Regions from separate parts of the Pseudoalteromonas sp. SG45-1 genome, predicted to be linked through region 1. Evidence: predicted binding sites of a transcription regulator. Region 1 holds the regulator's gene; each other region holds the start of a gene.
The links. The regulator sigma-54, encoded in region 1, starts transcription at its own class of promoters, with help from an activator protein. The targets are predictions, from matches to a motif close to GTTGGCACGNNNNTNGNNT.
Positions count from the first base shown of each region.

Region 2: H5117_RS19320 (flagellar basal body rod protein FlgF) is a predicted target of sigma-54. The motif match lies at 7,714-7,732, and genes of this name have one in related genera.
Region 3: H5117_RS08820 (EF-hand domain-containing protein) is a predicted target of sigma-54. The motif match lies at 2,745-2,763, and genes of this name have one in related genera.
Region 4: flgJ (flagellar assembly peptidoglycan hydrolase FlgJ) is a predicted target of sigma-54. The motif match lies at 1,091-1,109, and genes of this name have one in related genera.

Region 1 is NZ_JACJEP010000003.1:89,098-98,093, forward strand. It holds gene lptC (LPS export ABC transporter periplasmic protein LptC) at 1-119, shown strand, start outside; gene lptA (lipopolysaccharide transport periplasmic protein LptA) at 109-654, shown strand; gene lptB (LPS export ABC transporter ATP-binding protein) at 651-1,376, shown strand; gene H5117_RS04150 (RNA polymerase factor sigma-54) at 1,446-2,945, shown strand; gene hpf (ribosome hibernation promoting factor) at 2,972-3,259, shown strand; gene ptsN (PTS IIA-like nitrogen regulatory protein PtsN) at 3,264-3,716, shown strand; gene rapZ (RNase adapter RapZ) at 3,735-4,580, shown strand; gene H5117_RS04170 (HPr family phosphocarrier protein) at 4,623-4,895, shown strand; gene mgtE (magnesium transporter) at 5,027-6,385, shown strand; gene H5117_RS04180 (protein disulfide oxidoreductase) at 6,588-6,995, shown strand; gene H5117_RS04185 (YgiQ family radical SAM protein) at 7,157-8,996, opposite strand, start outside.
Region 2 is NZ_JACJEP010000039.1:6,735-15,730, reverse strand. It holds partial or broken gene H5117_RS19370 (Ig-like domain-containing protein) at 1-862, shown strand, start outside; gene flgN (flagellar protein FlgN) at 1,041-1,472, opposite strand; gene flgM (flagellar biosynthesis anti-sigma factor FlgM) at 1,465-1,788, opposite strand; gene flgA (flagellar basal body P-ring formation chaperone FlgA) at 1,865-2,572, opposite strand; gene H5117_RS19350 (chemotaxis protein CheV) at 2,713-3,645, shown strand; gene H5117_RS19345 (protein-glutamate O-methyltransferase CheR) at 3,666-4,496, shown strand; gene flgB (flagellar basal body rod protein FlgB) at 4,642-5,049, shown strand; gene flgC (flagellar basal body rod protein FlgC) at 5,055-5,486, shown strand; gene H5117_RS19330 (flagellar hook assembly protein FlgD) at 5,500-6,180, shown strand; gene flgE (flagellar hook protein FlgE) at 6,241-7,611, shown strand; gene H5117_RS19320 (flagellar basal body rod protein FlgF) at 7,769-8,512, shown strand; gene flgG (flagellar basal-body rod protein FlgG) at 8,534-8,996, shown strand, end outside.
Region 3 is NZ_JACJEP010000007.1:135,809-144,804, forward strand. It holds gene H5117_RS08805 (sigma 54-interacting transcriptional regulator) at 1-461, opposite strand, end outside; gene H5117_RS08810 (hypothetical protein) at 464-1,009, opposite strand; gene H5117_RS08815 (sensor histidine kinase KdpD) at 1,011-2,468, opposite strand; gene H5117_RS08820 (EF-hand domain-containing protein) at 2,799-3,032, shown strand; gene H5117_RS08825 (hypothetical protein) at 3,057-3,284, shown strand; gene H5117_RS08830 (calcium dependent protein) at 3,471-3,707, shown strand; gene H5117_RS08835 (calcium-binding protein) at 3,717-3,953, shown strand; gene H5117_RS20670 (energy transducer TonB) at 4,010-4,240, opposite strand; gene H5117_RS20675 (hypothetical protein) at 4,259-4,426, opposite strand; gene H5117_RS08845 (energy transducer TonB) at 4,571-5,053, opposite strand; gene H5117_RS08850 (amidohydrolase) at 5,226-6,908, shown strand; gene H5117_RS08855 (HDOD domain-containing protein) at 6,964-7,803, opposite strand; gene H5117_RS08860 (dipeptidyl-peptidase 3 family protein) at 8,100-8,996, shown strand, end outside.
Region 4 is NZ_JACJEP010000039.1:52-5,575, reverse strand. It holds gene H5117_RS19305 (flagellar basal body P-ring protein FlgI) at 1-973, shown strand, start outside; gene flgJ (flagellar assembly peptidoglycan hydrolase FlgJ) at 1,146-2,162, shown strand; gene flgK (flagellar hook-associated protein FlgK) at 2,164-4,164, shown strand; gene flgL (flagellar hook-associated protein FlgL) at 4,167-5,399, shown strand.

The sequences.
Region 1 (8,996 bases):
AACCCGTCATTATCACTGGACCCAATTTAAAAATCACCGGTAAAGGCCTAGAAGCCGACTTGAAAACCGAAGTGATAAAACTAATTAACCATACGCGAACCATATATTATGACCAATAAAATATTAAAATCACTTATAATTCCTACACTTATACTAGCGTTTAATAGTAGTGCTGCAGAGCAAAACACGCAACCTGCTGCCAATCAAATTTCAATAAGTGCCGACAAGCAAGAAGGTCAATTGAAAGCTAATGTGGGTATTTTTGAGAAAAACGTTGAGATTATTCACGGTAATCGCCGCATTACAGCCGATCGCCTCGAAGTACACAAACGTGATGAACTTGGTGATAATAAACAATTATTAATTGCCACAGGTAGCCCTGCGCACTTTGAAGAAAAGCAACCAGACGGCACGACTATGAGCGCCAGTGCTGACGAAGTACGTTATGATGTATCTAAGCGTTTTTTAACGCTTGTTGGTAATGCACAAGTATCGCAAGCCGGACAAAAAATAAATGCTAAAAGCATTACCTACGACATAGAGCAGCAGCTCATCAGTGCCGAAAAAGATGAAAACTCAACTGACCGCGTTCACACAATTTTAGTACCGATCGAAACTAAAAAAAGTAAAAAAGGCGATAAAGGTCAACCATGAGCACATTAAAAGCAGAACTATTGGCAAAAAGCTATAAAGGTCGTGAAGTTGTAAAAAACGTCGGCCTTGAAGTACAAGCTGGCAGTATAGTTGGCTTACTTGGCCCTAACGGTGCTGGTAAAACAACGACTTTTTATATGATTGTAGGGCTTGTTCCTAGCGACAAAGGTAAAATATCTATTGATGATAACGATATTACTCTTTTACCTATGCATAGTCGTGCTAGATTAGGCATAGGCTACTTACCACAAGAGTCATCGATTTTTAGAAAGCTGACTGTTTATCAAAACTTAATGGCCATTTTAGAAACGCGCAAAGAACTAAATAAACAAGCCAGAGAAGACACGCTCAATAACTTATTAGATGAATTTAGCATACAACACATTCGTGATAGCCAAGGTATGGCATTATCGGGGGGAGAACGTCGTCGTGTAGAAATAGCACGAGCGCTGGCAGCAGATCCTAAATTTATATTACTGGATGAACCGTTTGCCGGTGTTGACCCTATTTCGGTATTAGATATAAAGAAAATAATAGAACATCTTAAAAATCGTGGGATTGGTGTATTAATTACCGACCATAACGTAAGAGAGACCCTTGATGTTTGTGAAAAAGCCTACATTGTTTCTCATGGGGAGCTGATTGCATCAGGTACTCCAGAACACGTATTAAATGATAAAACAGTACGCGATGTTTACTTAGGCGAGCAATTTAGGCTGTAACATTTACGCCATGTCTTTAAGCATCTGCTAGTATTAATTATAACAACATAAAAGGATTGTTAGAGATACATGAGGCAATCACTACAGCTGCGCATGGGCCAGCAACTTACAATGACTCCACAGTTGCAACAAGCTATTCGTTTGTTGCAACTCAGTACATTGGATCTCCAGCAAGAAATACAAGAAGCTCTCGACAGTAATCCACTATTAGAGGTTGAAGAGGCAGACTATTCCGAAGACGCTGCTGGTAAAAACGAGCAAAAAGCTGATACCGATGACATAACTGTTAGCGCATCTGCTGATGATGCTCCGAGCGAATACGAACAAGATACTGGTGAAGCACTTGCAAAAGACACGCTAAGTGACGACATGGCTATGGATGTCAGTTGGGATGAGTACATGAGTGCCGCTCCTGCAGCCTCATCAGGTCCAATGCCTGAAGACGAATCAATATACCAAGGCGCCTCTACTGAAACGCTCCATGAGTATTTAATGTGGCAATTACAACTAACGCCATTTAGCCCTACAGACGAAGCTATTGCTATTGCTATTGTAGAAGCTGTCGATGATTCAGGTATTTTAACACTAAGCTGCGAAGAGATTTTAGAAAGCTTTAATCAAGAAAACGAAGATGATAACGAAGTCGAACTTGATGAAATTGAAGCGGTATTAAAACGCATCCAACTGTTTGATCCTGTTGGTATTGCTGCACGTAGTTTACAAGAGTGTTTGTGTATTCAGCTTAATCAATTTGATAAAGAAACACCTTATATTAATGAAACGAAAATGATTTTAACCGAGCATATTGATCTATTAGCAGCTCGCGACTATCGTACATTAATGAAAAAAACTAAGCTCAAAGAAGAAGAGCTTAAAGAAGTAATGACACTAATACATACTCTCAACCCAAAACCTGCAGATACTATTGTAAGGGAAGAATCTGAGTATGTTATTCCTGATGTGTCAGTTAAAAAAATTAAAGGCCGCTGGGTTGTCGAATTAAACCCAGATAGCATGCCTAAAATTCGTGTTAATAGCCAATACGCAGCAATGTCTCGCACTGTAAAATCAAGTGGCGACAGCCAGTTTATTCGCTCACATTTACAAGAAGCTAAATGGTTTATTAAAAGCTTAGAAAGTAGAAACGACACGCTATTAAAAGTTACTAATTGTATTGTTAAGCAACAACAAGGCTTTTTTGAACATGGCCCTGAAGCCATGAAACCAATGGTTTTAAATGATGTTGCTGAAATGGTAGAAATGCACGAATCGACAATTTCTCGCGTAACTACTCAAAAGTACATGCATACACCCCGTGGTATATTTGAGCTTAAATATTTTTTCTCAAGCCATGTAAGTACTGAAAACGGTGGTGAATGTTCATCTACAGCAATACGTGCGCTTATCCGAAAATTAATCGCAGCAGAAAACTCAGCAAAACCATTGAGTGATAGCAAAATAGCGGATATATTGGCTGAGCAAGGAATTAAAGTAGCGAGACGTACAATCGCAAAATACCGCGAATCTCTTGCTATTCCACCGTCAAATCAGCGTAAAAGTCTGATTTAAGACGCTAAACTAAGAGGGTAATGCTTATGCAACTAAACTTAACTGGTCGTCACGTAGAATTAACCGATTCACTAAGAGACTATATTAATACTAAATTTGCGAAGCTTGAAAGACACTCTGATCATATTAATAATGTTCATGTCATTCTCGATGTAGAAAAATTAAATCAAAAAGCAGAAGCCACAATACACGTAAGCGGTGCTGAGCTATTTGCCTCTACAGAACATCAAGATATGTATGCCGCTATTGACTCGTTGATCGACAAGCTCGATCGCCAAGTAATCAAACACAAAGAGAAGCTTGCTCGACACTAATATGATGAAATTAAGTTCACTTATATGCCAGGACTGCAGCAAAGCTGCGGTCCTTTTTAATAGCAAAAAAAGAATTTTAGAGTTCATTAGCGAACTTGCTCACGACAAACTTCCGTATTTACCGCAACAAGATATTCTTAATGCTTTAATGAGCAGAGAGAAATTAGGTAGTACAGGTATAGGACGTGGCATTGCTATTCCTCATGGAAGAATGAGCGGTGCAGAAGAGCCTTTGGCTTTAGTGCTCGTTAGCGAAACTCCAATAAACTTTGATGCAATCGATAATCGCCCTGTTGATATTTTTGTCGCACTCATCATACCAGATGGCGATAACCAGCAGCACTTAAAGACTCTAGCAACCATTGCTGATAAACTAAACAACAAAGATTTTTGTAAACAGTTACGCAGTGCAAAATCTGATACTGAGCTTTACCAAGTTATTGTTGATCAATCATAGTTTTATAAAGGGTGTTAAATGGAGTTAATTATCATAAGCGGCCGTTCTGGTTCTGGAAAGTCGGTTGCTTTGCGCGTTGTAGAAGATTTAGGTTATTATTGCGTAGATAATATTCCAGTAAACCTACTACCTTCATTAGTTCGCAGTGTGTCTGATAGCTACGATAAAATTGCTGTTAGCATAGACGTGCGCAACATCCCTAAAGAACAAGATGAATTTAACGATATTCTTGAATACTTACCAGGCTTTGCAAACCCTACGTTATTTTATTTAGATAGCGACGATCAGACATTGATCAAACGCTTTTCTGAAACACGCAGATTACACCCACTATCAATAGACTCGTTGCCGCTTGATTTAGCCATCAAAAAAGAAAAAGAATTACTTGATGTATTAACCACTCGCGCCGACTTTATGATAGATACGACTGATTTAAGTGTTCATCAACTCGCTGAATCTATTCGTGAAAAGATTTTAGGTAAAAAAGATAAGCAACTGATTGTCACATTTGAATCATTTGGTTTTAAACACGGTATACCAAAAGAAGCAGACTACGTATTTGATGCACGCTTTTTACCAAATCCACACTGGGAACCAGAGTTGAAGCCTTTAAATGGGTTAGATCAACCGGTTAAAGACTATTTAGCTAATCACAGCATAGTGCAAAAATTCACATGGCAAATTCAAACATTTGTACAAACGTGGTTACCGCATTTAGAACGAAATAACCGCAGTTATTTAACCATTGCTATTGGGTGTACAGGTGGGCAACATCGCTCTGTGTATTTAGCGCAAACTATCGGTGAAAGTTTTGCAATGACACATCCCAATGTAAAAATTCGCCATCGCGAACAAGAAAAATAATATAGCTGAATAATCACCTGTTCAGCTTAGGTAGAGTAAGTTATGCATTGTGAAGATACCTTTTTAATAAAAAACAAATTAGGCTTACACGCCAGAGCAGCTACTGTGCTTGCGCAATTAGCAGTACAATTTGATGCGACAATCACATTATTCCAAGATGACAAAGAAGCAGCAGGCGATAGCGTACTTGCATTAATGTTACTTGAAAGTAGCCAAGGAAAAGAAGTTAAAGTTGTTTGTAAAGGCCCTGATTCTGAGCAAGCTTTACACGCTGTTGGAGAATTAATAGCACAACGCTTTAATGAACAAGAATAACCTGTTTTATAAAAACAATATTCGCATTACTAGTGCTTCAATTAAAACAGATATATAAAATAAATAGGTTAGTAACGCCAGTTAACTCACCTCCCCCCATAAAGTAATATAACAATTTATAAAGGACGCCAATGCCAGAAGCTTTTGAACAAGATTATCCACTACAGCAACTAAAGCAGGTGACGAAGTCACTCAATAGTGGTCAATTTGTTCAAGTTAGGCGCATGCTCGCAAAAACGGCTCCTTGTGATACCGCATTATTATTAGAATCATCACCGCATAAAATTCGCCGACTGCTTTGGCAATTGGTCGATCCTGATGTGCAGGGTGATGTTCTTGAAGAATTATCTGAAGATGTTCGTTTAGGCATTATTGCCCAAATGGAACCTAAGCACATTGCCGCCGCAACTGAAGACATGGGCCACGATGACTTAGGTGAAGTATTACGTAGCCTGCCAGATACCGTCTATAAAGACGTTGTTAGCGCGATGGACATTCAAGACCGTGAACGTGCCACGCAAGCACTGTCATATCAAGAGCGTTCAGCAGGTGCGCTAATGAACACCGATACGGTGACCATTCGCCCTGATGTAACACTCGATGTTGTACTTCGTTATATTAGACTGCGTGGTGAGTTACCAGAGGGTACAGATGATTTATATGTTGTTGATAAACATAACTGCTTTATAGGCGCTTTATCGCTGAGTACATTATTAACTAATCCGCCAGAAAAAATTGTCCGCGATTTAATGGATGAAGATTGTGAGTCTATCCCAATCTCAATGGATGAAAGTGAAGTAGCGCAATTATTTGAGCGTCATAATTGGATATCGGCCCCAGTGGTGGACGATAACGACCAACTCCTCGGTCGTGTTACTATCGATGACATCGTTGATGTAATCCGAGAAGATGCCGAGCATAGCTTATTAAGCCTAGCCGGTCTTGATGATGAAGAGGATACATTCGCGCCAGTACTAAAAAGCTCTAAAAAACGCTCAGTTTGGCTAGGAGTTAACTTACTAACCGCACTTGCAGCTGCTTTTGTAGCTAGCTTTTTTGAAGGCACTTTAGATGTGCTCCCTATTTTGGCTGTGCTTAACGGTATTGTCCCTTCTATGGGTGGTGTTGCTGGTAGCCAATCATTAACGCTTGTTATCCGTGGTATTGCAGTAGGTCATATAAACCAAACAAACCAACGTTTCTTGATGATGAAAGAACTGGCCATTGGCGCGCTAAACGGTATTTTGTGGTCACTATTAATTGCGGGTGTTATTGCGCTATGGCAGTGGGACTTTATGCTTGGTGGCGTACTCGCCTTCGCTATGTTTATGAACTTAGTGGTGGCAGGTGTTGCTGGTGCAAGTATTCCAATAATTCTTAAAAGAATGAATATAGACCCTGCTCTTGCAGGGAGTGTGGTGCTAACCACAGTGACTGATATTGTTGGTATATTCGCCTTTTTAGGTACTGCTACATGGTTGCTGATATAAATTAAACGCTTTAAATGTAAAAAACTACAGCAAAAATACTTAGAGTAAATCAGTAGCTATGGCAACGGATACCAAACATAAAAATGACATACCTAAAAAAACGCTAAAACAAAAAAGCGTATCCATATTAAAAAGTCTACTGGTATATGGCTCTATATTTTTCGTCATTTATACCGCCGTCAATTGGTGGCGGCAACCTGTCATGCCAGCAAATCCTCAATTACAATTAATCGACTATAAAGGGCAAAACATTAATTTAGCAGCAATGAGCCAAGATAAACCCACGCTTGTGTATTTTTGGGGAACTTGGTGTCCTATTTGTAGTATTAACTCCCCTGCCATAAACGAACTCGCAAACGAGAATAAATACCCTGTTGTGAGCATCGCGATAAAATCAGGCTCTGATCAAGAGCTGCATGATTATTTAAATGAGCAAGGCTACAGCTTCAGTACTGTTAACGATCAACACGGGGAGATATTTTCCGATTGGCAGGGACAAGTCACGCCATCTTATATAATCTTAAAAGATAATAAAATGACGCAAGGACTCACCGGCATTCAGCCATTATGGTCACTTAAATTGCGTTTGTGGTTATCATCAATGCTTTAAAAAAAAGCTAAACTTAGCACAGGATATCTAAAGAGAGGGGGCTCTAAAACCTCACTCTTTATCACCTACAATAAAATAGATAATAAAGAGCAAGGCTTACTTAATTTGCGTATGAAAAAGCGCGTACCGCAATTAGCCTTATCTATTAGCAAATAAAATTACTAACGTGTACTTTGACGATTACCGCCTACTTTTGGCTTAGTGTTTGCCTTTTTAAATTGGCTAAAACCAGTATGTCGCGTTAGTGCCGGACGCCCACTTTTTTTACCACCTTTACCTGCTTTTTCATCGCGCCCTTCTTCTGGCACTAAACAGTTAGGCCCTTTACCAATTAAATTAGCTTTACCCATTTTACGTAGAGCTTCACGTATCATTGGCCAACCAGCTGCATCGTGGTAGCGTAAAATAGCTTTATGTAATCTACGTTGGCGTGCGCCTTTAGGTACAGGAACAACTTCTGAGTTGTTTTTTATATTACGCAAAGAGTTCATCTCTGTATGGTAAATAGTCGTCGCATTAGCCATAGGTGATGGGTAAAAATTTTGTACCTGATCAAGCTTAAAGTCGTTTGATTTAAGCCATAAAGCCATGTTTACCATGTCTTCATCTTTTGTACCTGGGTGAGCAGATATAAAGTAAGGAATTAAATACTGCTTTTTACCAGCTTCTTTAGAGTACTTATCAAATAGTTCTTTAAATTGATCGTACGCTCCCATACCTGGTTTCATCATTTTTGATAATGGACCATCCTCTGTATGCTCTGGCGCTATTTTTAAGTAACCGCCTACATGATGCGTTACTAATTCTTTAACGTAACGCGGGTCGCGTACAGCTAAATCGTAACGTACACCTGAAGCAATCAATACCTTTTTAATACCCTTAACTTCACGTGCTTTTTTATACAAATCTATTGTTGGCGTATGATCTGTATCCATGTGTTTACAAATATCTGGATACACACATGATAAGCGTCTACAGGTACTCTCGGCCTTTTTACTAGTACAGCGCAGCTTATACATATTCGCCGTTGGGCCACCTAAATCAGAAATAACACCAGTAAAGCCGGGAACTTTATCTCTAATTTGTTCAATTTCTTCAATAATAGATTCTTGCGAACGACTTTGAATAATGCGCCCTTCATGCTCTGTAATTGAGCAAAACGAACAACCACCAAAACAGCCACGCATAATATTAACAGACGTTTTAATCATATCGTAAGCAGGGATTTTAGCATCACCATAACTTGGGTGAGGAATACGCTGATACGGCAAACCAAATACAGCATCCATTTCATGTGTTTCTAATGGATATGCTGGCGGGTTTACCCAAATAGAGCGATCGCCATGTCGTTGGTAAAGCGCCCTTGCACAACCAGGGTTTGTTTCTTGGTGTAAAATGCGCGAGGCATGGGCGTATAGAGGTTTGTTAACACTTACTTGCTCATATGCAGGTAACTTAACATAGGTTTTTTCCCACGGCTTAGGACGTGCAGGCTGAACCATGATTGGTTTTGCCGCTTCTGCTTTTAAATCAATACCCGCTTGTTTAAATTCTGATTTACTACAGCCAACATCATCCGCGCCATATGGGTTTGGAATAGGGTCGATTTTACCAATTTTATCAATAGCGGTAGAATCACTGCCACGCCAACCAGGTAGAGGCTCTTTTCGAATAACAGCCGTGCCGCGAATATCCTGAATCGTATCCATCGTTTCACCCGCCGCAATACGGTGTGCAACTTCAACTAGCGGGCGCTCTGCGTTACCGTAAATTAAAATATCGGCTTTTGCATCAAATAAAATACTACGACGTACTTTTTCCTGCCAATAGTCGTAATGAGCAATACGGCGAAGGCTGGCTTCAATACCGCCAATAACAATTGGGATACCTTTGTATGCTTCACGGCATTTTTGCGAGTAAATCATCACGGCGCGATCTGGGCGCTTACCGCCAACGTTATTAGGCGTGTAAGCATCATCGTGGCGCATGCGTTTTTCCGCT
Region 2 (8,996 bases), on a different contig from region 1:
TGCATCAGGTGAATGGAGTGCTTCACCGGATACTGATTTAGCAGATGGGGAGTACACAGTAACAGCCGTAGCAACTGATACATCAGGCAATACAACTTCAAGCGGTAGCATATCTGGATTGATTATTGATACCACGCCAATAGGTTTTGAGGTTACTGATTTTAGATCAGCATTAGGTCTTTTACTCCCATCAGTTGAAGGAACAACAGAACCAGATACTGAAGTGTATATTATTGGCTCTTCATTATTGGGTGTTAATTTACTCGGTCTAGATTTAGATGTACTAGATAATGCAGGAAGTTTTACTTCTGATAGCAATGGAAATTGGGGAGGCTTTCTAAATTTACTCAATCTAAACATAGGTGGAGGAGAGCAATTCTACTTTGTAACTGTAGATGAAGTTGGAAACTACTTAATCAAAAATACTGACAACGCAATAGAAGGTACGGGAAATATTTACGTTAATGGAGCAAGCGCTGCTTCTGGCGATACAATCCCTGCATCATTTAGTGAAGAATCTTCATTAGGCGATACAACCCCTAATGAGGTTTCAAGCAGCAACGTATTAAGCACTGAAACGATTGATTTAGGTAACTTGAGTGGTCTATCAACACCTGAGCAAACGGTGCAAATGAGTTCGGCGGAGCCGCTTAATATTAATGACGTAATCATTGATGAAGATGCAGAGCAGCTTATAGCGCTAAATACACTGGTTGAGGATGAAGGCTCTGCAATTGCTTATACTCCAGCTCAAAGTGGAGGAAGCATTGATGCAGCAGCACCTGCGGTTGATGTACAAAATCAATCGGAAGAGATGATTAAACACTTAATTGAAAGTAGTAATAATCAAACGGATATTTAATATCAATAAAGCCCTCTTAATTATTTTTTAAGGGGGCTTACATTATTAAGCAAATTGATATTATTTGACTTGGTCATAATAAATCCTAAATGTGTAAACACATTTCAGGACGAGACAAGGACATTAAAAAAGCCTTATTGATAAATCAATAAGGCTTTTTTAATGTAAAATTTTGGGCTTACGCTTTTAAATTACGAACCAGTTTACTCTCGGTATTTACAGATTTACCGGCTTGGTCGTAGGTCATTGACGTTGGGGCGCCAATTAAAATATCTTTTAATTGTTTTACACTTAAGTTTGCTTGGCGAGCAGCATGTGAGTTTACTTTATTTTGTTTTTGGCACTGCGCTAACTGCGCTTTAACTTGCGCTACTCGTTCAGTCACTTCAGGGGCATTTTCATCATTTGCAGCAAAAAGTTTATTCAACTCTTTATCGAGCTGCGTAAGCTTAGTTAAAAAAGACATTTTTTGTTGGGCAAGTTCTTTTAAACCTTCACCTCTGCGAGAGGCAATAATACTAAGCTCTTCGTTTAATAACGCATATAATGAATCCAAGCATTTAACTTGTTCATTTAATTTAACGCTAATTAAACTATTGTGATCAGCCATATACATTAAACTCAAAATCAGCTAAGTTTTTAGTCAGCTTTTCAGCATCAATTTGGTATTTACCTTCGGTAATCGCTTTTTTAAGCTCAGCGACCTTTTCACTATCAAAGCCAGATGATTGCTGTGCTTTATCTTGCAGTGTTTTTAACTGCTGTGCTTGTGGCGTCAGGCTCACTGAATCGCTCGCCGCTTTAGGCGAAGGAGTCTGTGTTGTTTGTGTACTTGCAGCGTTATCTTTTTTAATATCAACTTGTTGCTGTTTAGCGTTTGTAAGCGCATTAGCTTGTTGATTACTGCCATTAACTTGATTAACCATAATAATAAACCTGTATATTACCCAACTTATGCCAAGTTATCGGCATATACGTGGGATACTTTAGTATAAATCTAAATTAAATATTCACTTGAACAGACTCTACACCATCTACTCGCGCATTTAAAACTTTACCTGATTTTTTGTTTTTTATTTGTATCTGTTCGCCCAAAGTACCGTCTTCTAAAGCAATACCTGTGGTTTTAATTCTAAGGCCTCTGAGATTAGCGTAAATATTAACAGAGTCACCTTTACACACCATACAAATTTGGTTTAGTAATACTGGCATACCACTTCTAATATTTCGTTTACTTCTGCTGCCTATTAGCATTGTAGGGTCATCTAAGTACTGAATTCGTACAAAGTGAGTTGGTTTCATTTCAATACTTAAATGCGATTTAGTTATTACTTCACCACGAGTTAAATTAGCAGTGGCAACAACAACTGGGGCCATTTCAACAACTCTTACATGAACGTATTGAGCCCACGTTTGCGCATCATTGCACTTGGCTTGTAAGGTTACTTGGCGGTTAAATGGTGGCTCATCGGATGTTGATAATTCAAGCTCAGTATTACAGACACGGTTAGGGATGCGACTATCTAAAGGCAGTGCACTTAATTGAATATTAGTATTTTGTAATGTACCAACCTGCTTACCTATGTAAGTGACGGCCATGTCTTGTAATAAATCTTTACTAAACACTTTAGCGTGCAGAGGGAATGCAAAGCACAAGCTAGTAACAAAATAAAAAACACTGTATCTTCTGATTTTTTTTAACAAACTCATAATGTTTCGACTATGCTTATGGTTTCAAACAGGGTATAAATATTTTGCGTCAAAAAGTAGACGCACCCGCGATGTTATGTAGCTTTATAAATAGAAAGCAATTATCGTTCCGTATTATTTGTTTTCTTTAGGAGATTTGAATGGCAGGCATTTTAGACTCAGTAAACCAACGCACACAGTTGGTTGGGCAGAACCGCCTAGAATTACTTTTATTTAAGCTCAGAGGGCGTCAGCGTTTTGGTATTAATGTATTTAAAGTGAGAGAAGTGCTGCAATGCCCTCCACTAACAAGCATGCCAAAATCTAATCCGTATATTCGTGGTGTTGCACATATTCGTGGTCAAACTATTTCAGTAATCGACTTATCGATGGCTGTAGGTGGGCGCCCAATCGACAACATTAAAGACAGCTTCATAATCATTGCTGAATACAATCGCTCTGTACAAGGGTTTTTAGTGGGCGGAGTTGAACGTATTGTAAATATGAATTGGGAAAAAATAATGCCACCGCCATCAGGCGCCGGACGTTATTCATATTTAACGGCAGTGACCGAAATCGAAAATGAATTAGTCGAGATTCTCGATGTAGAAAAAATTCTCAACGAAATTTGTCCAGTAAACACAGAAGTAAGTGCTGAAGTTGCACAAAGTGGCGATATTCAAAGAGATTTAGGCGAACGTATCGTATTTATTGCAGATGACTCTGCAGTTGCGCGTAATCAAGTTAAACGAGCCTTAGAGCCGCTAGGTGTTCAAACAGAGCTTGCTAAAAATGGTAAGGAAGCTTTAATTAGGCTTAAAGAAATAGCAGAGCTTGATTGTAAAAATGATATTACAGAGCGAGTAGCATTACTTATCTCAGACGTTGAAATGCCAGAAATGGACGGCTATACCTTAACAGCTGAAATAAAAGCAGATCCCAAACTTGCACCTTTGCATGTTATTTTGCATACCTCTTTGAGTGGTGTTTTCAACCAAGCGATGATTGAAAAAGTAGGGGCAGATGACTTTATTGCTAAATTTAACCCAGATGAATTAGCAACAGCGGTTAAAAAGTGGGTTCATTGTGATTAACAAAAATAGGTGCTACTAACTTGAATAATAAAGATTTGCAGCAAAGTGAATACGACCAGTTTCGTTCGTTTTTAGAGCAGCAATGCGGCATTGTTTTAGGTGAAAATAAACAGTATTTAGTTAAAAGCCGACTTGCTCCGTTAATGACTCGATTTAATGTGGGATCTTTATCGGAATTGGTTAGTAAAACTCTCGGGCCTCACGAGCGGCAATTAAGAGCCGCTGTTGTTGATGCAATGACCACCAACGAAACTTTGTGGTTTAGAGATCAATACCCATTTGAGTTGCTCCAAAACAAGCTTTTCCCTGAATTTAAAGATTTAAGAAGACCTTTAAAAATTTGGTCTGCTGCCAGTTCGTCAGGCCAAGAACCTTATTCAATAGCTATGTCGGTTGCTGAATTTAGTGCTAAGCAACCAGGTGTGCTTCGTATGGGGGCACAAATTATCGGTACCGACATATCTAATACCATGCTTGATATGTGTAAAAATGCAGAGTACGACGCGCTGGCACTCGCCAGAGGGTTATCTGCAGAGCGTCGTAAAAAGTTTTTTAAAGACAGCGGCAACGGTATGGCGCAAGTAAACGATACAATAAAAAAACAAGTTAGTTTTAGGCATTTAAATCTGCTTGATTCTTACGCGTTAATGGGCAAGTTTGATATTATTTTTTGCCGAAATGTACTAATTTATTTTGCGCCTGAAATAAAAGCTAAAATTATTAACCAGTTTGCACAAGCGTTAAATCCAAACGGTTACCTATTTTTAGGCGCGTCAGAGTCCCTAACTGGGCTAAGCACTGAATTTGATATGGTTAGGTGCAACCCTGGTATTATTTACCAAAAGAAGTAATTAAGCTAACTTCCTTCCCTAAAACGACGCACCTAGCGTCGTTTTTCTATTTAGATACATAGCCTTATAAAAATATAGCACTCCCTAATATTAATGGCTTATTTTTTGCTTTATTAATGGGTAAGTCAATTTTTTGGAGAAGGTTATGGCTATCAGTTTTGATAAAGCATTAGGTGTGCATCCGCAAGCCATGTTGATCCGTTCACAGCGAGCAGAATTAATTGCAACTAATATAGCTAACGCTGATACGCCTGGCTATAAAGCAAAAGATATTGATTTTGCCTCTGCATTAAAAGCGGCAAGGTCAACCCAGCAAAGCGGCAATACTATGGTAAGAACTAATGATAAACACATTGGTGGAGGTACTCATAGTATGGGCAGTTCAGAATCATTTCGTTTGCCAAATCAATCAGATACTGGTGATGGTAACTCGGTTGATATACAAGTGGAACGAAACTTGTATACACAGAATGCTATGGAGTATCAGGCCAGCTTGCAATTTTTAAGTGGCAAATTTAAAGGCCTGAATAAAGCTCTCGGTAGTCAAGGATAAAAATTATGAGTTTATATAATGTTTTCGATATTGCAGGTTCGGGTATGAGCGCACAAAACGTTCGCTTAAATACTACAGCTAGTAATATTTCTAATGCTAATACCATTAGTTCATCTCAAGACAAAACGTACCGAGCGCGCCAACCTGTATTTGCGGCTGAGCTAACAAAGGCTTCAGCATCAGTAAGTAACCAGCAGGGCTCCGCAGTTGGTGTTAAAGTTTTGGGCATTGTTGAAAGCGATGCACCATTACAAATTGAATATAACCCAAACCATCCAAGTGCGGATGAAAATGGCTATATCTATAAACCCAACGTTAATGTTGTAGAGGAGATGGCAAATATGATTTCTGCCTCTCGTTCTTACCAAACAAACGTGCAAGTTGCTGATGCAGCTAAGCAAATGCTAAGTAAAACACTGTTGCTAGGGCAGCGGTAACCGAGGGTAGGTTATGAGTAACGATATTAGTACATCTTCATCCTATTTAGACTCTATACGCTGGCAAGAGCAACAAGTTGCTACCAGTGATAATGAGAGTGATGCGTTAACACAAGAAGACTTTTTCTCTTTGTTAACTCAGCAATTATCGTATCAGGATCCCAGTAACCCTGCGGATAATGACCAAATGATTGCTCAAATGACCAGCTTTACGATGGCGCAAGGGATTACAGATTTAAATACTAACTTTGAATCTTTAGCCTCTTCAATGACATCTAATTCAGCACTGCAAGCATCTACACTTGTAGGCAAACAAGCTTTACTAGAGTCAAACACCCTGGATTTAAATGAAACAGGTGATGCCAGAGGCTCTGCAGTGGCAGAAGAAGCCGTTGATAACTTAAAAATTAAAGTTACTGATGCATCAGGTCAGCTAGTAAGAACTATTGATATGGGTTCTCAGCCAGCAGGTGCGGTACGTTTTGCGTGGGATGGCAAAAATGAAGCTGGTGAGCGTTTACCTGAAGGTGAATACTCAGTAACCGCAGAAGGAAGTACTGACGGTGAATTTTCAAGCTTACCCATTGCTACATTTAAGAACATTGAAAGCGTTAATATTAATGGCTCAAGTGGCATTATTATTAACACTAAAGAAGGTGCGGTTAGGTTGACAGACGTCGCAGAAATCGCGTAATAAATTTTAATTATACTTCGCCTGTCAGCAGGCTAAATATTAACAGGTTAGAGGTGAATTATGAGCTTCAATATTGCATTAACTGGCTTAGCTGCCGCACAAAAAGATTTAGACGTAACTGCAAATAATATTGCAAACGTTAATACCACAGGTTTTAAAGAGTCACGCGCTGAGTTTGCCGATGTTTATGCATCGTCAGTATTTAGCTCTGGTAAGACTAAAAATGGTGACGGTGTGCAAACAACCATGGTTGCGCAGCAGTTTCATCAAGGCTCACTACAATTTACAAATAACTCACTTGATTTAGCAATCACTGGTGAAGGTTATTTTGCGATGACTGACGATTTATCTTCGCAAGATTTAACATATACACGTGCAGGTGCATTTAAGCTTAACCAAGATAACTTTATGGTTGACGCAAAAGGTAACTTTTTACAAGCATTCCCTGTTGACTCATCTACAGGTGATACAACGTCGGTAAGTTTGAGCACAACTGATCCAATTCAAATCCCTGATTCGTCTGGTTCTCCTCGCGCAACCGAAAATGTATTTTTGTCGTTTAACTTAGATGCAACGGCGGATCCAACAGGTCTAGATTTTGACCCTGCTTCTAGTGGTACTTATAACTCATCTACGTCAACAACGGTATATGATTCACTAGGTGAACCACATATTTTACAATACTTTTTTGCTAAAGAAGATGATGCCGCAGCAGGTGGTATAGATAACAGTTGGAAAGTATATGCAACTCTCGATGGCAAAGTAGTTGATGGCACAACTGGTGGAGAACAAACAACGACACCTTATACACCACTGACCACCCTAGGTTTTGACTCAAGTGGTTTACCATCAACAACAGGTGGTGTGGCAAATACAAATACAACTACTTTTGATGAAATATTACTACCAGCGGGTTCTGGTGCTGGTTTATCAACATTACTAGACAATGGTGCAACTTTCCCAGGTACTGGTATTGAGCTTAACTGGCGCGATGAAAATAACACGGCAGGACGTATCCCAACTCAGTATTCAAGTGGTTTTGAAGTAAAAGCACTCGATCAAGATGGCTCAACAGTAGGTCGTTTAGCCGGAATTGATATAGGAACAGACGGTAAAATTGTCGCTTCTTACAGTAACGGTGACTCAACATTCCTAGGCCAAGTGGCTATGGTACGTTTTCCAAATTCACAAGGGTTATCACAAGTGGGTGATACAAGCTGGAAGCAAAGTATTGATTCAGGTGAACCTGTAGCGGGTGAAGCCGGTTCGGGTACGTTTGGTGGAATTAACTCATCAGCGCTTGAGCAATCAAATACTAACCTTACAAACGAGCTTGTAGACTTAATTACTGCACAGCGTAATTACCAAGCAAACTCACGTGCGCTTGAAGTTAACTCAACTATTCAGCAAAGTATTTTGCAGATTCGATAAGCTAAACCCCATTAAATATATTAGGCTGCATTTTTGCAGCCTTTTTTATAAGTCCTCTTTGTAAGCCCTTCTAAATACCTCTCAATGTTGCGTCAAATTTAATCTGGCACCTATTTTGCATTTGTAAGTTCAGAGATTTTTTATGTGAGTCGATACTATGGACAAAATGGTCTACATTGCGGCCTCTGGCGCTAAGCAAAGCCTACAAGGGCTTGCTTTAAAAGCCAATAATTTGGCGAATGCAAATACAACAGGATTTAAAGCTGACTTTGCCCAGGCGCGTTCTATGCAAGCGTTTGGCGAAGGTTTGCCTACACGTGTATTTTCAATGCAAGAGCGTCCGGGTTCAAACATGGTATCGGGTGGCATTGTTCAAACCGGGCGAGACTTAGATATCGCAATGAGCGATAACGCATGGCTTGCTGTGCAAGATGCCTCCGGTAATGAAGCTTACACAAAAGTGGGTACGTTAAACATTACTGCTCAAGGCATGCTTGTAACCAGCCATGGTCGTCAAGTTATTGGCGAAGGGGGACCTGTAATTTTACCCGTCCCAGTCGAAAAAATAGGGTTTAGCCAAGATGGCGCTATTCAAGTTCGACCACAAGGCGCTCCTGCTAACTTTTTAGAAGAAATCGACACGCTTAGAGTGGTAGAAGCAAATAGCTCACAGCTCGAAAAAGGTAACGACGGTTTATTTAGACCAAAAGCAAATGTAACAGTAGATACCTCTGCCAATGTAAAAGTTTTAAGTGGTTCGCTTGAAATGTCGAATGTGAATCCGGTTCACGAAATGGTCGACATGATAAGCCACCAGCGCCAATTTGAATTACAAGTGAAATTAATGAAAACAGCTGAAGAAATTGACGAGCGTCAAGATCAGTTATTACGCATAGTTTAACTTTAAAGTGAGGACACGATTATGAATCCAGCATTGTGGATCAGTAAAACGGGGCTAGACGCTCAACAAACCGATATATCGGTTATCTCAAATAATTTAGCGAATGCGAGTACCGTAGGTTACAAAAAAAGCCGCGCTATATTTGAAGATTTACTTTATCAAAATATTAATCAACCGGGTGGTCGTTCATCGCAAGATACCGAAATGCCGTCGGGCTTAATGTTAGGTGCGGGTGCTAAAGTTGTAGCTAACCAAAAAGAGTTTACGCAAGGCAACATGTTGACCACCGAAAACTCACTAGATTGGATGATTTCTGGCGAAGGTTTTTTTGAAGTACTGCAACCAGATGGCAATATTGCTTACTCGCGCAATGGTCAGTTTACTACTGATGGCGATGGACGAATTGTGACATCGGGCGCAGGTTATGTGATTCAGCCAGAAATGAATGTACCAGATGACGCGCAATCAATTACGGTTTCGCAAG
Region 3 (8,996 bases), on a different contig from region 1:
ACTTGCTCTAACAAGTGCAGCATTGCACCACTGCGCGTAACTATATTACTTTTAGGTGCAGCTTCATCGGCGTTAACACCATGAATTTCTATCGCTTTAGCAAGGCTGTCAAATAGCTCATCTTTATCCACTGGTTTAGTTATAAATGCAAAAATGCCCTGCTTAGTTGCCTCTACTGCATCAGGAATTGAGCCGTGCGCTGTCATCATAATGACAGGTAATGCAGGGTAACGGCTTTGCAGCTGACGATGCAGTGCCATACCATCCATTTCATCCATACGTAAGTCGGTTATTACGGCGTCAAACACTTGGCTTTTAAGTATTTGCAGTGCGGTTAAGCCGCTTTCGCAGGTTGTTACTTCGTATCCTTTTGATTCAATACGAATAGCGAGCAGTTTTAATAAGCTAGCGTCGTCGTCTACGAGTAATACTTTTGCACCTTGTACTTTAGTTGCGGCCATCGTTACTGCTCCTTCGTTTCTTCTCGTAGTAAAAGTTGCTGCTCAATCGTTGCTAACGATGAGAGGGTTTCTTGCATTTTATTATTAAGTGCTTGCTGCTCTTTTTTAGCATTTATTTGCATAGTTACTTGCTGCTTTTGAAGCCATAAATATTGCTTTATGTCATCAGGCCAAAAGAAAGCAAGATCGAGCTTTAGCAACTTAGTCATTACCGTATTTGGATCACCATTTATGTTTAAGCACATGAACTTAAAAAAGCGTTTAAGCTCGTTTTCGCCTGTAAAAACATCTTTGCTAGGTATCAATTTAAATCCACCACACTGATTAGCGTGCCATGCAATAACTTGCTCTGCAGGAGGATAGCTTGGTTCAATTTTTGGTCTAGGTTTTGGACTAGGATTACTGTTTTTGTCGGTCGTTTTTTTTGTATCGACCACAGGTGCAGGTGTAATTGACACACGCTCTTCTTGCCCATTATTAATTTCACAACCTGATATAACCATGCTGCTACTGAGCACACATAAAATAGCGATTAAACGCAAGCGCATGTTAATTAACTCCTAGATTTTTTGTTATGGGAATTTTAATTGAAAACCGGCAACCATGTGGCTCGTTATGCTCAACACTAAGTGTACCTCTTAGCTGTTCAACAGACTCTTTTACAATAGTTAAACCCAGTCCACTGCCTTGCAGCGTAACATTTTTACTGTGTTTACCTTGATAAAATGCGCTGAAAATTTGAGTTTTTTCTTGCTCTTTAATACCGCACCCTTTATCAAGTACAACGATACAAAGCTGGTTTTGCTCAAGCGCTAAATTAATAGTAACGCTTTGCTTATCCTCTGAAAATTTTAAGCCATTTGAAATAAGCTGAATTAAAATCATCTCAATAAGCTCACTAGGTAAAGCAAGCGGTTTGTTAGGTAAAGTATTTTGCCACTGCAGAGCTTGCTCACGCGCAGTTAAGCGATGCTCAAAATGGCTATTAATTTTATTAATAAGAAGACTAAATTCAACTTCGCTTAAGCTGTCTTTACTGGTGCGAATCGCATTATAACTCAGCAAACTGTCAATCATTGTGCGAAGGCGCACCATAGATTGGCTAATAAGCTCAAGCACTGCTTTTTGCTCAGCGGTAATTGGGCCTACTATTTCATCAGTTAATAAGTCAGTGCCTTCAACCATTGAAGCAAGCGGCGTTTTTAGCTCATGAGTTACATGGCGTAAAAAAGTATCTTTTTGCTGCTCAAGCATATGAAGCTGTTCTTGTACCCATTGGAGCTTTTCTCCTAGCTCAACAAGCTCAGCTGAACCTTTAACAGATATTTTTTGCTGCCAATGCCCCTGCCCAAGCTTATCAATAACCGTAGTTAACCCTTTTAGTCGCCCACTTATACGCCATAAAAAGCCTCCCCCAACAATTAAAGTCAGTGGAATAAGTGCCACCAGCCAGTTTATAAATGAAGCTTGCAGGCTTGTAAGCTCATTTTGGTTATTGGTAATTTGCGCTTCGTTTTTATCACGTAACCATAAAGTAAGTTCAGCAATTAAATCGCTCACTGGCACAAATAGCTCAGCTTGTTGTTGTTTTTGCTCAACGAGTTTTACATGCGCGGTTTGTAAGGTGGTATATAAGCGTTGCCATTGGTGGATATACTCTTTATTCGTGTTTACAAATTTGAGTTCATCAATGCTTTGTAGGGATGATTGCCATTTATCGACAATGAGCTTATCAAGCGATTCACTTTTTAATACCCAGTTTTGCCTAGTGGCGCGTTCAAGACTGTTGAGTTCTTGCTTTAAAGTGTTAAACGATTTGGTAACTTGGTAGTTGTTACTCACAATACTTTGAGTAACCGCTAATTGCTTGTTAAGCGCATTTAAAAATACAATCACCACTATAGAAAGCGGGAGTAGTGAAAGCAGCATACTCATTGCAAATTGCCCAATTAAATTAGGCCGCCAGTTAAGCATTGCTTGGTATTTTTTAGCTATGGTTGCTGGCATTTCGTTTAGTCCTTTTAAGTTAAGCGTTCTATTATTAAGTGCTTACCTTATACACTAGCTGAACCAGCAATTATATTTAATACGATTAACAGCCAGCACTACAAAACAATGTGTCGCCAAATAGAGACAACGTAACTCGTTGATTTTAATAAACTCCCTTTTAACCCCATTAAATAGTGTTGCAAAAGGCGCACAAAAATTACAATAAACCCAGTAAAAACTTCTCACTGGCTTAAAGCTAAAACAATAACCAATTGAAAAATAACAACAATTATTATTGGCACCATTTTTGTAATAGGAGTAATAACTTTAATCAATAAGGAAATAATTATGAACAAACGCATTTTAGTAATTTCATCATTACTGGCTTTAGGCTTTTTAGGCGCTAATGCACACGCAATGGACGTTCACGCGACTTTTAACGAACTTGATAAAGACAGTAACGGCACATTAAGTGAAGCCGAAGCAGGTGAAGATGCTGTGTTACACGAGAATTTTTCTCAAATTGATACTAATCAAGATGGGCAATTGTCGCTAGATGAATTCAAAAAATTTATTCAATAAACTCATTTAATAAGGAACGTGATTATGAAACAACTTATAGCCGCTTTTTCATTAATGTTTTTAGCAATTAGTGCCACCGTAATTGCATCGCCAACAAATGTGCGTTTTGCCCACTTAGATAAAGACATGGACGGACAAATATCAATTGCAGAAGCAAAGGAAGATAAGGAAGTAATGAGACAATTTGCCGACTTAGATGAAGACGGTGATGAAAAGGTCTCAAAAAAAGAATTTGAAAGCTTTAAACCTTAATGAGTAATTACTGATTAAGCTTTACTTAAGCTTGTTATAGGTAAACTGGAATTAAAAGCATTTGCCATAATCCCTGAGGGAGTGTGTAAAAGGATTTAATGTTGGGAGTTAAATTACGGCAAGTGCTTTTTCCTTTTCACTTTATTTTAGCCACAAACTTTAAATACATCTTTTGGAAGGAACACCATGAAGATACTTCCCCTTATTATAAGCATCTTAATGCTATTAAGCTTTGATGCCGCTGCACTTGATGTAAAGCAACGCTTTGATCACCTCGATAGCGACAAAAGTGGCTATTTAACGCATGACGAACTTGATCCCCAACCACAACTATTAAACACATTTGTAAAATGGGACAAAAACCAAGATAACCAAATTTCGTTAATCGAATTTAAAAATTACCTTACCAATAACCTCTACTGAGTATTTTTCATGAAAAAAACAAGCTATATAGCGCTTTTTGCGTTTAGTATTTTTAGCACATTAGGCTTTGCTGCAAGCAACAATGTTGCAGAGCAATTTGAAAAACTTGATAGAAACCAGGATGGTTTTTTAACACGTTCAGAAACCGCTGTAGACCCCGCTTTGTGGTCTCGATTTTCAAGCTATGATCAAGACAAAGACGGCAAGCTAACGCTAAGTGAATACAGTTTATATGCAAGTAAGTAGTCTTATAGCTAGGTACACAAACACCTAGCTTATTATATTTATACTATTAATTACGTTCAGACTTTATTTTTAGAACAATGCGCTAAGTACTCTGCATCAGTAGGTTTTGGGCTCACCATAAAATCCATTTTGAGATAAGTTAGAATCGGTTGCTTACTCGTATTTTCAACTGTCGGTTTCCAGCGCCATAAACCCACAGCAGCTGCCGCATCAATATCAAACACGCCCTCAGGGTAAGACGAGACAACCTTATACCCTTGGACTTCACCTTGTGAATTAATTAACATAGCAAACTCAACACAGCCTTAAATACTTTTCTTTGCAGCTTCTATCTGACATCGCGGCTCAACTCTTTTAGCAACATCCCAGTATTCACCTACCTTACTTCGCAGTTCAGGACTTGATAAATCAATAAAACTCGGCATTTCATCGTTTACTTGTTTATCAGACATTGAGCTACAGGCTGTCAGCATCATGCTCAAGGGAGTAATAAATAGAGAGCTTTCATAGCATTCCCTTATTAATTCGTTATAAATAATTTTTTAAGTAGTTGCATCAATTACCTGTTATGCAAACGCACCACCAAAGTGAGATATATAAATACTCCACTTAAAATCTTATGACTTTCTTCTTTCTCCCGTTATTTGAAATGCTTCGCCAGCCGGACAATTCTTTAAATATTTTTCACCTACTGGTTTTGAGTCAATAGTGAAATCAATTCTAATATGAGTAAGAACAGGCTGTTTAGCTACATTTACGTTAGTAGGCAACCAGGCCCATGTACTTAAAGATTGAGCTGCGGCTTCATCAAATAACCCTTTAGGATATGAGGAGGTTACTTTATATCCTTGCGCCCTACCCTCAGAATTAATGATAGTCATGAGTTCTACACAACCTGCAAGACCTTTTTTTGCAGCAGCTATTGGATATTGTGGTTCTGTTCTTGTTAAAATATTCCAATAGTCTTTCACCCTATCGCGCAGCTCAACACTTGATAAATCTATATAATCTAGCTTTTCAACAGTTTCCTCTGTCGTAGGTGTTGCTCCACATGCCGCAAGTAATGAAGTTAATGGGAGTAATAAATAGAGGGCTTTCATAGCGTTTCCTTGTGCTTTATTGATTGTTTTACATACTAAATAATCACATCAATTACCTATTTTGTAAACAGTTAGTAAAGAGAAAAACCTTATAATGAGGCCTATCAATTCATTGGTATTATAAAATCAAGTTTGTTAATGTAAGTAAATTAACAATAAAAATTAAGTAACCATGTCGCTCAAAAAAATAATCAAACCACTCATACTAGCCAGCCTTTGCGCTAGTTCTAGTTACACTATTGCACAAACAAAAGTAATTTATAACGCCAATGGTTATACCCCTTTATACCAAGGTGAAGTACAGCAGTTTACTACCCTCGTTATTAAAAATGGCAAGGTAGTAAAACTAGGTAGCGATACACTTAAAGATAGCTACCCAGATGCCAAGCTAATTGACGCGCACGGTAATACCTTATTACCAGGCTTAATTGATGCTCATGGGCACGTTATTGGCCTTGGCGATAATTTATCGCAACTTGATGTACGCGGTGCAGAATCGGTTGATGAAGCAACGAATAAACTAAAAGTATTTGCCGATAACAAACAAGGTTGGATTATAGGGCGAGGTTGGAACCAAGAGCTTTGGGCTGATACACGCTTTCCTACTGCTAAAGATTTAGACAAAGTAGTTAACGATCGACCTGTGGTGCTTTCTCGAGTTGATAGCCACGCCATTTGGGTTAATTCAAAAGCGCTCGAACTTGCAGGTATTACCGCCCAAACAAAAGCACCTGAAGGCGGTGAGATAATTAAAGACGAATTTGGCAATCCTACGGGTATTTTTGTAGACAAAGCAGAATCGCTAATTACCCAGCATATGCCAGCCCCTTCAAAACAAGATATAAGTGACTCACTTGATGCAGCAGGTAAACATTTATTAAGTTTAGGCATTACCTCTACTCACGATGCAGGTATTGATAAAACCACATGGGAGGTTTATAAAGAGCGCGGCGACCTTGGTAATTTACCGCTACGTATTGTGGCAATGTTAAGTGGTGCAAGCCCTGATTTAGACACAATGTTAAAGGCAGGCCGATACCACGACAAAAATGACTTTATGGAAATTCGCAGTGTTAAAGTTTACGCCGATGGCGCATTGGGCTCTCGTGGTGCAGCACTTATTGAAGAATATGCAGACAGACCTGGTCACCATGGTTTAATGCTTGAAACACAAGAGAAACTCGAAGCACTCTTTACACAAAGCTTTAAAAGCGGCTTTAGCGCAAATACTCACGCCATTGGCGACAAAGCAAATAAAGTAGTACTTGATGCCTATCAAAATGTATTTAAAAAAACGGGCGGTATATTACTACGAAACCGAATAGAGCACGCCCAAATTGTAACCCCTGATGATATCCCTCGCTTTAAAGCGTTAAAAATAATCCCTTCAATGCAGCCAGTGCATGCCACTTCAGATATGCATATGGCAGAGCAGCGTTTAACTGAAAAACAACTAAGCGGCGCCTACGCGTGGCAAACATTTTTACAGCAAGGTTCGGTTGTTGCTGCGGGCTCTGATTACCCTGTAGAGCTTGCAAATCCATTTGATGGTTTGTATTCAGCAATTACACGCATGGACCATAACAAACTACCGGAAAACGGCTGGCGCGCAAGTGAAGTACTAAGCCGCGAAGATGCATTACGTGCATTTACGCTTGGTGGCGCCTATGCAGCTCATCAAGAATTTAAGGTGGGTAGTTTAGAAAAAGGTAAATGGGCCGACTTTATTTTAATTGATAAAGACTACTTTAAAGTGCCTGTTGACGAGATATACAAAACAAACGTACTGCAAACGTGGGTAGCAGGAATAAAGCGATACGAAAAAACTAAGACAGAAAATACCACCGAAAAATAAAACTAAAAAAGGGTTAACGCAAGTTAACCCTTTTTGGTTGTGTAGGAAGGCACTTTTAGCTAAACATGTTTTTCACATCTTTTAGCATGTCGTTGTACTCATCACTTGTGAATAGCTGCATAGACGGTATAACGCCTTTGTCTATATACGTTTGCAGCGCTGCAGACTTATCAGAAACCTGTAACGTGCCCTCTAAAATAGCCCCTACTCGAATAAAATCCACGTAACTTACTTTTTCAGGTTTGTAACTTGGGTCAGCCCAGCTCTGAGCTACATCAACAAACTCTTTAGGGAATTCCCACGCTTGCATAATAGATGAGCCAACCTTTCCGCTAAGCTTTTGAATTGCATGAGCCAAAAAGCTTGGATTAGCAAATACCTCTGGGTGGCGCTCAGCTTCAGTTAAAATTGGTAATACACCAATATTATAAACAAGTGCGGCGAGTGTAATAGAATCGCGGTTAAGTGACGTGTGCTTACTATTTTTTAAATAAAACTCCATAAGTGATATTGAATGGCTAGCAACGGTTAATGTTTTTTGCCATGCCTTACCCATGTAGCCTTTAATTAGCTCATTATTTGATACAAATAATTGTTCCATAGCCATAGCTGTAGCAATGTTTTTAATTTGACGTAATCCAATACGAGTCACTGCTTGTTGTAAATTAGATACTTTTACAGAACGTCCCATAATCGCACTATTAGCTACTTTTATCATACGAGCTGAAAGCGCTGGATCTTGTGAGATTACATCTGACATTTGGATTAAATTCACATCTGGGTTATCTGCAGCTTGGCGAACCTTAATCGCTACTTCAGGTAGCGTTGGTAAAACCAACGTATCGTTATTTATTCTATCGACTAGAATCGTTAATAAAGCGTTTTCTGTAGACATAAAGCTGCCATCCTTTTGTGTTCAGCCTGTAAAGTAACTGCAAACTCAGGCAGTTAATTTTCGTATTAGTAATATAATTAGTATTGTCTAACTTACCGATAAAGTTAAGAAAATTATAGAAGTTTATTTTTATTTATAATGCTTTACCGCTCATGCTTGCCTTACAACGCCAAATACTTGCTATTTACCATTTAGTTTTGCTTTAATGCACTCACAATAAGGAAGCGTTTGTACATACTTAATATTTTAACTAAAGCAGTACAAATTATTAAACTTACTTTTTAACAGGCAATATAATGATCTTAAATAAAATTAGCCAAGCAATTATGCTCTCTGGTGTTGTTTTTCTTAGCGCATGTTCTGAACAAGCGCCGTCTTCTACCGACAACACAGCCGTAGAGCTTGCTCAAAAAAGCAGTGCACAGTCAGGCCCTAAGCTTATTAATGCAGATAAACAACGTTTAGATATTTACACCGACTTTAGCTTACAAAGTGATTTATCGCACTTAAGCGATAATCAACGAGCAATGGTTGCAAAGCTTATTGACGCTTCAAAAATAATGGATGAGTTATTTTGGAAGCAAGCATTTGGTGAAAATAAAGATGCTTTTTTAGCAAAACTAAACGATGAAAAAGTACGTAAATTTGCTGATATTAACTATGGTCCATGGGATCGTTTAAATGGTGATGAAGCATTTTTATCCAGCTATAAAGAAAAACCTCTTGGCGCACAGTTTTACCCTGCTGATATAACCAAAGAAGAGTTAAACAATGCAGACGTTGAAGATAAAACAGGGCTTTATTCTGTAATTAAGCGTGATGAGCAAGGTAAGCTTTACAGCGTGCCTTATTCAAAAGAATACGCTGATGAGCTTGCAAAAGCCGCTGATATTTTACGTGAAGCAAGCAAACTTGCTGACGATAAAGAATTTGCTAACTATCTAAACTTGCGTGCCGATGCTCTACAAAAAGATGACTTTCAAGTATCTGACTTTGCTTGGATGGATATGAAAAATAACCCAGTAGATGTGGTTATTGGTCCAATTGAAACTTATGAAGATCAATTATTTGGTTACCGCGCAGCTTATGAATCTTACGTACTTATTAAAGATTTAAAATGGAGCGAACGCTTAGCTAAGTTTGCAGCATTTTTACCTGAACTTCAAAAAGGCTTACCTGTAGATGCTAAGTAC
Region 4 (5,524 bases), on a different contig from region 1:
TGGCTTAGTGGTTGGTTTACCGGGCACTGGCGAGCAAAACTCATATACACAACAAAGTTTTAGAGGCATGTTGAACAGCTTTGGTATTACGCTACCTTCAACTCAAAGTCCTAAAATTAAAAATGTTGCTGCTGTGGCGGTGCATGCAGAACTACCTGCATTTAGAAAGCCTGGGCAAACAATAGATATAACGGTTTCTTCTATTGGTAGTGCAGGCAGCTTACGTGGCGGTACTTTACTACAAACTTTTTTAAAAGGTGTAGACGGTAACGTGTACGCAATTGCACAAGGTAGTTTAATTGTCGGTGGCTTAGGCGCACAAGGCCTTGATGGTAGTAGAGTTGTAATTAACACCCCTACAGTTGGTCGTATACCAAATGGCGCTACAGTTGAGCGCGCCGTGGAAAGCCCATTTATGCAAGGCGATTACATTACTTTTAATTTAAACCGCCCAGACTTTACAACGGCAAAACGCCTAGAAAAAACAATTAATGACTTAGTTGGCCCAAATAGCGCACAAGCAATAGATTCTGTTTCTATTCGTGTTATAGCTCCACGCGATGCATCCCAGCGTGTATCGTACTTATCAACACTCGAAAACTTAGAATTTAAGCCGGCTGATATGGCCGCTAAAATTATAGTTAACTCGCGCACAGGTACAATTGTGATTGGTAAAAACGTTAAGCTTCAGCCTGCGGCTATAACTCACGGTGGCTTAACAGTAACAATTGCAGAACAACAAAACGTGTCACAACCAAACCCGCTAGCAAACGGTGATACTGTTGTCACGCAGCAGAGCATTATTGATGTAAATCAAGATGACTCGCGCGCCTTTGTATTTAATCCAGGTGTAAGCCTTGACGATTTAGTTCGCGCAATTAACGAAGTAGGCGCAGCGCCTGGTGATCTAATGGCTATTTTAGAAGCACTAAAAGAAGCCGGCGCAATTAACGGACAGTTAGTTGTTATATAAATAACTCAAGCCAATAAATAACGTATTACTTAAGCCCTATATTTTTGAAACAAGATATAGGGCTTTTTATTTACAGCAACTTAAGTTTATTATTTTTATCTTCCTTGTTTTATCGGTAGTGGCTCAATTTTTGCATTTTTAACTGCATTATTCATTTTGTGTCAAAAAGCCGATGGAAACTAATCACCTCGATAAACAAAACTTTTTTGATTTAGGCAACTTAGATTCACTTCGTAAAGAAGCCTTAACCAGTGGCGATGCATCAACTGATGCCTCTAAAGCTGCGCTCAAAAAAGCGGCCGCACAATTTGAAGCTATTTTTACGCAAATGTTGCTCAAAGGAATGCGCAAAGCCAACGAAGCATTTGAAGACAAAGACAGCCCATTTAATTCAAGTGGCGTAAAGTTTTTTGAAGAAATGCACGATCAGCAACTTTCAACAGAGCTTTCATCAAATGGCTCGTTAGGCCTTGCCGATTTAATTGTTCAGCAGTTATCGCCTGAGTCTAAAAACTTTATGCCAGGCTCGGTGCTTAGAACAACCAACGATATCTTTAGCGATACACAAGTGGGATCCGCTCTTCCCCATGAGCAAAAAAATAAGCAATCCGATCTTATCGTTAATAACACTAAAGCCGATATTGCTGAGCCTAAAGTCGATACTGCAGGGTCTAAAACCGATAGCCCAACATTTAAAAATGCAGAAGAGTTTGTAAGTTCAGTGTGGGAACACGCTAAAACGGCAGCGCAAAAAATTGGTTTAAACCCAGCTGTAATGGTTGCACAAGCGGCACTTGAAACCGGTTGGGGTAAACACATTATTAATAAAAGTGACGGTGGCAGCTCAAACAACTTATTTAATATTAAGTCGGATAAAAGCTGGGAAGGCGATAAAGCAAGCAAAGTAACGCTTGAGTTTGAGCAAGGTACACCCGTTAAAAAACAAGCCAGCTTTAGAGCCTACGATTCAATTAAAGATAGCGTGAACGACTTCGTTGATTTTTTAACGCAAAACCCACGCTACCAAGAAGCATTAAAAAATACAGCAAAACCAAACGACTTTTTAGATTCATTACAAAAAGCAGGTTATGCAACCGATCCAAATTATGCCAGCAAAATAAAAAAAGTGCTCAATAGCAGCCAGCTAAAAGACATTGCGGCAAACGTGTTCCGCCAAGGAGTAGAGTAATATGTCGTTTAATTTATTAAACATTGCCAGTTCGGGGGTTAGAGCCAGCTCGGAGCTACTGCAAACGACAAGTAAAAATATCGCCAATGTAAATACCGTAGGCTATGTTCGTGAGCGTACTGAGCACACCACGATGGTTGATAACCAAGTAGGGCGAGGCGAAACATACCGATTATTAAACGAGTTTGCTCAGTCACAGCTAAATCGTGACACCTCTAATAAATCGTTTTTTAGTCAATTTGTTTTAGAGGCAAATCGGGTTGATAGTTTATTTTCTGAGGAATCAAACAGCTTATCCACAAGTATTAACTCGTTATTCAATAATGTTCAGGAATCGCTTAATCAGCCTTCATCTACTGTTGCTCGCTCGTTGGTGATGACCGATGCTGAAAATTTAGTTAACCAAATGGATAGACTCTCTGGCATTGTTTTCGATCAAAAAAATATTGTAAACGAGCAACTAGATGTATTTACAGACGAAGCAAATGGTTTAATTCAAAAAATAGGTACATTAAACCAAGATATAGCAGCTGTAAACGGTACCAATAACCAAGCTGATGCAAGCTCAACCTACAATGAACGCGATAAAGCAATACGCGACTTATCAGAGCTAATAGACATTGAAACACTTGATGGCCCAAATGGCGAAAAACTCGTTTTTATGGGTACAGGCGAAGCGGTTGTGATGCAAAATGGATCATTTAATTTATTTTCAATGCGTGGCAATCCTGATCCTAACTTTAAAGAACTTAGGTTGGATGTAAATGGTGGTAAGGCCGTGCCGCTTGAAGTTGATGTATCTAAATTAAAAGGAAAAATTGGCGGGTTACTGGCATTTAGAGACGATGTGCTTGTACCAGCTCAAAACCAAATTGGCCAAATGGGCTTAGCGATAGCTGATGCATTTAATGAACAAAATAAGCTGGGTATGGACGCTAACGGAGAGTTAGGCGGCAATATATTTAATATGCCTACAGTAGGTGGTTACGCTTATGCGGCTAATACGGGTAGCTCAAGTATGATTGCTACACTTGAAGCTGGCAAAGGCAGCAAATTGCCTGCAAGTGATTTTATAGTGACCTATACCAGTGCTACAACCGTCGAAATTCAGCCAATAGATAATAAAGGCGAGCCACTGGGCACTCCATCAACAGCAATTATAACCGCAGGGGTTATTGACTCATCTACGACAAGTGATGATTTGTTTGGTTTACAAATTAATGTAACCGGTACCGCAAATATCGGTGATCAGTTTCAAATAAAACTTACCTCAGAGTCGGCAGCAAATATGTCTCTAGCAACCACTCGCGGTGAAGATTTAGCACTTGCAGCGCCAATAAGAACAGCAAACGACATAAACAACATAGGCAATGCTACTATAACGGTTGGTGAAGTAAGTGATGTTACTACAGGTAGCTTTACAACATCACCGGCAGGACTTACAAATGGGCCTATTACCCTTGTTAAAACCGCTAATCTAAACGAATACACAATAAATGATGGTGTCAATACTAGTACTTTTACAGCAACTACACCGAAAAAAGACATGTTACAGCAAGCAGGTAATGGTTTTGAGTTATATGGCTTTGACTTTGATATTGAAGGCAGCCCTGAAACTGGCGATACGTATACACTTGAGTTTAACGAAGGTGGTTTTGATGATAATCGTAACGGTCAAAAGTTAGCTGGGTTACAACAGGGGGAATTAGTACGCCAAAATGTTGTTGCGGGTGCAAATTCAGACAACCATAAAACATTTAATCAAGCTTATGCTGGGTTAGTAAGTGATATTGGTGTAGTTACAAGTCAAGCAAAAACCAATGGAGATGCGTTTGAAGCGCTCGCTCAGCAATCTGAAGCCTGGTATGAATCGCTATCAGGCGTAAACCTGGACGAGGAGGCTGCAAATTTATTACGCTTTCAACAGTCTTATGCCGCATCTGCACAAGTGCTAGCAACAGCGAGTACTATTTTTGACACTTTACTTGGAGCTACGAGGTAATTATGCGTTTATCAAACAATTTAATGTATCAAAGTAGTTTAAATTCAATTTTGAATAATCAACAAAATGTCAGCAAGGCTCAAGAACAAGTTAATACACAAAAACGTGTATTAACGGCATCGGATGATCCGGCTGCGGCTTCTCGCGCGCTTCAATATACTGATAAAATACAAAGTAATGAGCAGTACAGCAAAAATATCACCATGCTCAATAGTCGTTTAAATATTGAAGAAGGCGCACTTGAAAACATCAAAGGCGCATTAGAGAGAGCTCATACTTTGACTATTCAATCAGGTAACGGTGCTTATAGTGCCGCTGATAGAGAGGGGCTTGCTGAAGAAATTAAAGCGCTTCAAAGTACAGTACTTGACTTAATGAACTCTAAAACAGAAGACGGAAAATACATTTTTTCTGGCTATCAAGATAATACGCAGACTTACTCATTAGATTCATCTACGGGTTTGTACGTGTATGGTGGCGACCAAGGCCAGCATATGATTAAAATAGCTGAAGGGGTTGATATTAAGTCAAGTGATAATGGGTTTGATGCATTTGAAAAAGTGGACGCCCGGCTAGATGTTGTCTCTAACGATGGTTTTGTGTCGGGCGGTATTACAAGTTCTAAGGTGTATGTAACGGAACAAGGTCAATTTGATACGTTTCATAAAACTAACTATAACCCTGATCCAGCAGCTGCCGTGGGTGCCAATACACTTAATGTGATTACTACGGCGGGAACACCTAATATCTATCAAATAGAGCAAGCAGGGACTATACTCGCAACCGGTAATATTAACGACTCTACTATCAAGTTTGCTGGGATGGAGATAAGTGTAACCCCAGTTGCTTCGGGGCAGATTGATATTACGCTTGAAGCACCTAAAAAAGAAAATGTACTTAATTCAATGAGCGAACTTATTGCGGGCCTGACTAATCCTGCGTTAACAGAAGAAGAATTTGAACAAGTTATTGCAGATTCGCTTATTCAAATTACGAACGCGAAAAATAATGTGTCTCTAACTCAAGCAGGGCTGGGTGGGCGAATAAATACAGCAGAAAAAGTACTGCAATCGAATACAGACTTGGATATTAATAACAAATCAGCACGAGCTGATTTAGTTGATATAGATATAACGGAAGCAATAACAGAGCTAACCAAACAAGAAACGTCACTTCAGGCATCACAGGCAACGTTTGGCCGTTTGGCTAACTTATCATTGTTTGATTATTTATAAATAAACTCAGAGTAAGGCAATACTTTGCCTTACTCTTTAAAACTCTTCGCTTTAAGTAGACACTCCTTTCAAATAAATTACTTACCTCATAAATAAAAGTACTTTATAAATAATTGTAATGTTGT